Regions from separate parts of the Brevibacillus sp. HB1.1 genome, predicted to be linked through region 3. Evidence: riboswitches for the same ligand, from Rfam matches in the RefSeq annotation. Region 3 holds a riboswitch; each other region holds the start of a gene.
The links. Region 3 has a riboswitch for S-adenosylmethionine ahead of HPY27_RS18055 (2,3-diketo-5-methylthiopentyl-1-phosphate enolase). Riboswitches for the same ligand answer to the same signal wherever they lie in the genome.
Positions count from the first base shown of each region.

Region 1: another riboswitch for S-adenosylmethionine. It lies ahead of HPY27_RS03855 (aminotransferase class I/II-fold pyridoxal phosphate-dependent enzyme); the one in region 3 lies ahead of HPY27_RS18055 (2,3-diketo-5-methylthiopentyl-1-phosphate enolase).
Region 2: another riboswitch for S-adenosylmethionine. It lies ahead of HPY27_RS03275 (homoserine dehydrogenase); the one in region 3 lies ahead of HPY27_RS18055 (2,3-diketo-5-methylthiopentyl-1-phosphate enolase).

Region 1 covers NZ_JABMIV010000001.1:789,384-791,641, reverse strand. The annotation lists gene HPY27_RS03865 (DUF5665 domain-containing protein) at 1-44, opposite strand, end outside; gene HPY27_RS03860 (pyridoxamine 5'-phosphate oxidase family protein) at 182-640, shown strand; SAM riboswitch class I at 715-834, shown strand; gene HPY27_RS03855 (aminotransferase class I/II-fold pyridoxal phosphate-dependent enzyme) at 929-2,092, shown strand; gene HPY27_RS03850 (trans-sulfuration enzyme family protein) at 2,089-2,258, shown strand, end outside.
Region 2 covers NZ_JABMIV010000001.1:667,986-670,243, reverse strand. The annotation lists cobalamin riboswitch at 14-218, shown strand; gene HPY27_RS30325 (hypothetical protein) at 378-512, shown strand; SAM riboswitch class I at 607-713, shown strand; SAM riboswitch class I at 780-891, shown strand; gene HPY27_RS03275 (homoserine dehydrogenase) at 978-2,243, shown strand.
Region 3 covers NZ_JABMIV010000006.1:316,381-318,638, reverse strand. The annotation lists gene HPY27_RS18060 (2-hydroxy-3-keto-5-methylthiopentenyl-1-phosphate phosphatase) at 1-52, opposite strand, end outside; gene HPY27_RS18055 (2,3-diketo-5-methylthiopentyl-1-phosphate enolase) at 49-1,263, opposite strand; SAM riboswitch class I at 1,350-1,526, opposite strand; gene HPY27_RS18050 (sigma factor) at 1,657-1,908, shown strand; gene HPY27_RS30620 (anti sigma factor C-terminal domain-containing protein) at 1,860-1,964, shown strand; SAM riboswitch class I at 2,106-2,251, shown strand.

The DNA of each region.
Region 1 (2,258 bases), on a different contig from region 3:
TCAATTTGCTGCATGAGGCGGTCTGTAGGCGACAAGCTGTCCATCCCCTTCCATCATTCGGTATCGTTATTACCAGTCTAGGGAAAAAGACAACCAGAATCAAGGTGAAGAGGAAACGTTTGCCTATCAGCTAGGCGAAGGGTAAAATGAACGTACAAAACGTTTGTTAGGAGGCTTTGAAATGGCTGAAACTGTTTCCCAATCTCTTTCTGAAGATTTATTCAAGCTCTTGCAAAAGGAGCGTTTTGTTACCTTGGGCACAGTAGACCATGAGTCAGGAGCACCATCGCTCAGCTCCTTGTCCTGGACGTATGCTGTCACCGCCGATACGATTCGTTTTGCCGTGGATAATCGCTCACGTATTTTGGCTAATATTGCGAAGGAACCGCAAGTTGTCTTGCATTTGATCGGTGCCGGCTCGTCTTTCGCCATTAATGGTCGTGCTTCTGTCAAAACAGACCGACTGGAAGGCGTTCCGCTCAAGCTGGCCATGGCAGAAATCAAAATTGAGGCTGTTCGTGATATTATGTTTTACGGTTCCCGTATTTCCGTAGAACCACAATATGAAAAGACGTATGACAAAAACGCGGCAGCGAAGCTGGACAATCAAGTGATGACCGCCTTGAAAGATGCAAATTAACGGGTGGAAATAAATTGTTGACAAGAATCCTGCCGATCCTTTAGTATTAGGGTCAATCAAATTGAATAGCAATCTTCTTATCCAGAGCGGCGGAGGGACTGGCCCGATGATGCCCGGCAACCAATCACCTGTATTTTAACAGGGAGATAATGGTGCTAATTCCTGCAGAGTTATCAAACTCTGAAAGATGAGAAGGATTTGCTTACGGTGACGTAAACAAAGCCTTCTTTCAGAGGAAAGAGGGCTTTTTTGATGCCCTCGTACACTATTGGAGGGAGAGAAACAGACATGAATTTGGAAACGAAATTGATTCAGGCGGGAGTAGGCAGAGATGAAAAAACAGGGGCGGTGAGCTTTCCTGTTTACTATGCAACGGCTTATCGCCATCCGGCCTTGGGCCAGAGCACTGGATACGATTATACACGCACAGCTAATCCTACTCGCACTATTTTGGAGGAGACCATCGCTGAAGCGGAATCAGGAGATGCAGGTTTCGCTTGCGCCTCAGGAATGGCTGCTGTTCATACCGTCATGGGCTTGTTTTCCCAAGGGGATCATCTGATCGTTTCACTCGATCTGTACGGGGGAACCTATCGATTGTTCGAGCAAGTGCTCTCTCGCTATGGTCTGACGTTTTCGTATGTGGATTTGCGTGACATTGGTGCACTCAAAAATGCGATTCGCCCTGAGACAAAGGCGATCTTCGTCGAGACACCAACCAATCCGCTCATGCAGATTACCGATATTCGAGCAGTAACGCAATTGGCGAAACAGCACGGGCTCCTTACGATTGTAGACAACACATTCTTAACCCCGTATTGTCAACGCTCACTAGAGCTTGGTGCAGATATCGTCTTACATAGTGCAACCAAGTATTTGGCAGGACATAACGATGTGCTGGCTGGACTCATCGTAACAAAAGGGGAAGAGTTGTCGGAAAAAATCCGGTTTTTGCACAATTCAATCGGTGCTGTACTTGGACCACAAGATTGCTGGCTTCTCGTTCGCGGGATGAAAACATTGGCATTGCGGATGGAGCGTCATCAATCCAATGCCTTGATTGTAGCGAAAAAGCTGCGTGAGCATCCGGCAGTGGCGGAGGTATTTTATCCAGGTCTACCAGAGCATCCGGGGCATGAGATACAGGTGAATCAAGCGACTGGGCATAGTGGGATGGTATCGTTCCGCGTACGCGATGTAGAGCAGGTGGGATTGTTCCTGCAAAATCTGCAAATCGTGTCCTTTGCGGAAAGTCTGGGTGGTGTCGAGTCATTGTGTACGTATCCGGCAACGCAGACTCACGCCGATATCCCGCAAGAAGTCAGAGAGCATGTCGGTGTTTGTGATCGATTGTTGCGACTGTCGGTTGGCATCGAGCATCCAGATGATGTCGTAGCCGATTTGTTTCAGGCATTGAATGCTAGTTTGGTCGTAGGGGGGAGTGTACGATGAATTTTGCAACCAAGATCCTCCACGGTTCGACTTGCATTGACCCGTTCACAGGTGCGTCGTCGGTTCCGATTTATCAAGCTTCGACGTTTCATCAGGCTGATATCGATCAGCCAGGTACATTCGATTATGCCAGGTCAGGGAATCCGACCAGGCAGGCTTTGGAGGA
Region 2 (2,258 bases), on a different contig from region 3:
GTGAGAAAAGACAATTTCATAGGTGGAAACAGGTTCCTTCGGGCGTAACAATTCGCCACAAGGATAATAGGGAAGCTCGGTGCAAATCCGACACGGTCCCGCCACTGTAAGAGGGGAGTCAGCGTCCAACAAGCCACTGGTCTATCAAAATAGACGGGGAAGGCGACGCTAGACGATGAACCCATAGTCAGGAGACCTGCCTGTTTCGACAACACTGATAGACCTACGGGAGATAGGGAGGTGTTAGAGATGGCTTGCGAAAAACAGCGCGTGGACAAGTGCGTCCCTCTTTTTCTGGCATTTTCTAACGATCGTCACGGTCGAGCGGAAAATGTTCTTTTTATTTTGGGCAGGATAAAAGAAGAGGAGGGCGTGCGATGATTCAACTTTTCATTTGCCAATGGTGCGGATATGTCGAGGAAAAAGAGCTGCCTGAGGAAGGTCAGGAGGGTGTGTTTCATTGCACTTGCTGCAGTATGGAAGAGGTAGAAAGCCTGTTCACTCCCAACTGAAAGCCTTGTCAAATCAGCTTACAATCAGAAAAGAAAGAATTTTGTTGACGCTTGCCTTGGAATTTCTTAGAATAAAGCTCAACAGCATAAATAGTTCTTATCCAGAGAGGTGGAGGGTCTGGCCCTATGAAGCCCGGCAACCGTCGCATATTGCGACAAGGTGCCAATTCCTGCGAGACGTTTCGTCTCGAAAGATAAGAAGCGGGTTACTCCATTAGTAGATGAACCTTCTTCTTAGCGAAGAAGGTTTTTTTTAATTTCATATTTTCTTTATCCAGAGAGGTGGAGGGACTGGCCCGATGAAGCCCGGCAACCGTCACGCATATTTTGTGACAAGGTGCCAATTCCTGCAGGACATATACGTCCTGGGAGATAAGGAGGAGGAGCATTAGCTACTAACAAGCCTTCTTCTTATCGAAGATGGCTTTTCTTTTTATCTAAAATTCGGGGTATGGGGTGGTCAGGATGAGTGCAGAAGTGGTACGCGTGGGATTATTGGGATTGGGAACAGTGGGTGGAGGCGTAATCAAAACGATCCGTTCGCAACAGGAGAAGCTGGCTTCTCGTCTGGGAAAACGAATTGAGATCGTCAAGGCCTTGGTGCGTGACTCGGAAAAAGAGCGGGCGGTTCATGTCGACCCGGCTTTACTGACAACTGACTTTGAGGAAGTATTGAGAAGCGATGTGGATATCGTGGTGGAGGTCATGGGCGGTGTAGAACCTACCTATGACTACGTCCGTGCTTTGATCGAAAAGGGCTGCCATGTAGTAACTGCCAACAAAGAACTTCTGGCGAAAAAAGGAACAGAGCTAGTCGATTTGGCAAATCAGCATCAAGTACATCTGGCCTATGAAGCGAGTGTGGCAGGGGGCATCCCGATCTTGAGCGTGCTCCGGCAGTTCCTTCGCACGAACGATATCCAAGGTGTTCGCGGTATTCTCAACGGAACAACGAACTTCATTTTGACGAAAATGGAAGCAGAACAGCTCTCTTATCAGGAAGTGCTCAAGCAAGCGCAGGAGTTGGGCTATGCGGAAGCAGACCCTCGTTCGGATGTAGAAGGCTTTGACGCTATGTACAAGTTGTACATCCTGGCACAGCTTGTTTACGGAGAATCGCTGCCGCTAGCAGATGTTGTTCGTAAAGGGATTTCAGATTTATCAGCGGGTCACATTCGGATTGCGAGTGAGCTGGGGTACCGGATCAAGCTCATCGCGCAGGCCTATCAAGCTGAACAAGGAATTCGCCTATCTGTTGAACCAACCATGCTTCCGCTGAGTCATCCGTTGGCGCAAATCCACGACGCGTTTAATGCTGTGCAGCTATCGGGCAACATCGTGGGAGACTTGTTGTTTACAGGAAGAGGGGCAGGAGAGCTCCCTACAGCAAGTGCAGTTGTAGAGGATTTGGCCTATTTATTGACACAGCCATTCACACCTCATCCTACTTGGAAAGAAAAAACGGCTGACAAAGCAGGAGTCACGGTGGATTCGGAGGAACGCGTCCTGTGTTATCTAGAGGGCTCATGTCATACTGCTACGCCAGATCGTGTCTTGTATTTCCTTCAGCAAGCAGGAGTCAACGTGCATAAACTAAAAGTCCAATTCGACTTGGGGGGCGTATTGCGTGCAGGTTTGATCGTGACAGGAATCAGTAAAGAGCACGAGTCCCTATTGAAAAATGATTTTGGCTTAGAAGTTCGCTGCTTCCCCATTATCGAATCTGCGTAAGTAAGAGGAAAAATA
Region 3 (2,258 bases):
TTTCGGTAATCGTTCCGTCGAAATCGCAGAACAGGACGAGCTTCTTGCTCATCGTGCACCACCCCACTTTTCCAAGGCGATCGCCAGTTCTTGCGATTCTGCGGCAGCCTCTTCCAGTGTTCGGCCTGCGGTGACAGCCTCAATCGCGGCGACGAATGCTTTCGCTCCTGCGGTTGCTCCACCGGGATGACCGTGGATTCCACCACCTGCATTGACAATTTGATCCAGACCGAAGTCTTGATAAAGCTGTGGAACCAGCCCAGGATGAATGCCGGCAGATGGAACCGGGAAGGAACGGCGTACACGATTCAGTGGGTCGGTCAAATGCTTGGCGAGCTGTAACGCTTCTGTCTTGTCCAAGGCGACGTTGCCATATGGAGATGGGAAGAGTACCAAATCTGCACCAGCTACGCGCATCAACGTTCCGAGCAGAAGCGGGGTGGCGATACCGTAGTCAGGTGATGGATAGTAAGCGCCTGCCAATGCTGGATGCGCCATGATCGGTACGTGTACATCGGGATCGGCTGCCAAACGGTGCAGGGCATCGAATCCAAAGGCCAGCACATTGAACAAGAGGCAGTCAGCACCTGCATCTACCGCACGTTTCGCTTTTTCGTTCAGCTCATGCACTGGTCCAGTCAGGTTGGCTGCATAAAGGACGGGCTTGCCTGTTTCGGCTTCTGTCTCCTGGGCGATTTGCTTGAACGCTTTGATCCGTTCGATAAAAGGAGCGCGGTCATCTGCAAAGAAGATTTCGTCATCTTTCACGAGATCGACTCCGCCCAAGGCTTGTGCCCGGAATTGCGTCTTCAGGTCATCGAAAGGAAGGCCCAGGCACGATTTGAAAATGCTCATCAAGAGCGGACGGTTATGTGCCCCTAAACGTTCGCGCAGACCATCAATGCCGAACTTCGGTCCAGGAAAAGCCTGAAGGAATGAGTCAGGGAAAACGATGTCGACGAGCTTAATTTTGCCATCCATCGACAGTTTGCCGAATATTCCGGTCAACAAGGATGGAATGTCTGCTGTAAAATTGCGGGTCGGATAGCTGACGGTAATCAAACCGCGTGTTTCTCCGTTTTCCAGTGTCGCAAGCGGTGTTGCACTCACGGCTTCACCAAGATACGGCGCTAGCTCAGCTTGCTTGGCAAGCGGCAGATCCGTCCAGGAACCGACTGTCATGCCGACAGCAATGGCTTGCGCTTTCTTGTTCAAGTCTTTTGCTTGTGTGAGATAGGTGACGAGGATACGTTGTTCACTCATGGTACGTCTCATCCTCCTTGAATGATTAAAAAAAGCCTCCCCATTGAGCGGGGAGGCGGTTGTCGACTATGAAAGCGTCTCGTCTCCTCTCATCTCTCGGGTCAGTAGCCGAAACAAGCCAAAGAGGCTCTATCTCGACTCTTATCCGTTGGAATTAGCACCGTTTCGCTATCCAAGGTACGCATCATCCGCGTACGATTCATGGTATAGCGCCGGTTGCCGGGCATCATAGGGCCAGTCCCTCAGCCAGCTCGCGATAAGAGTTATTCGTTTCCCCCATGATATGACGTTCATTGTCAGGAGTCAATCCTTGTTTTTGCAGAGAATGTGCAGCAGGTTAGAAGAAAAATGAGACGAAGGTGAAACTATTTGGCACTTCCTTCGTGGTAAGGGATGAAGGGGTGTGAACGGCTTGGGAAAGTAGGTCTGGAGGATGTGTACCGGCTGCATGTAAACGATATGTACCGCTATCTTTTCCGGCTGACACGAGATGAGAGGCTGGCAGAGGATCTGACACAGGAAACCTTTTGTCGCGCCTACTCTTCCTTGGACGACTACCGTGGGGAAAAAGTACGGTCTTGGCTGTTCAAAACGGAGTGCGAATCTACGGAGCCGTCCTCACCGGACCTACCAAAGAACTGCTGAAGCTCAAGGCCGAAAAGTCAATAACAGCAGCGTTTCTAGGCAAGATAGACTGGTGAAATTGGGAGCGACCTGCGGCATCGGGAACACAATACAGCTACTGATAGCAAGGTGCGAATTTTTGCACAAAAGGGTGTTGACATCGTGGAAGCGTTGGTTGTATGATTCAAACTAAATCAAAAACCGAATACGATTTGGATACCTTATCCAGAGAAGGTGGAGGGACTGGCCCGATGATACCCGGCAACCGACATGACGCCATTCAGACGCAAGGAAGCGACTGATTGACAGGCGACATGCACGGTGCTAATTCCTGCAGAAACAAAAGTAGTCTGGAAGATAAGGGGGACATC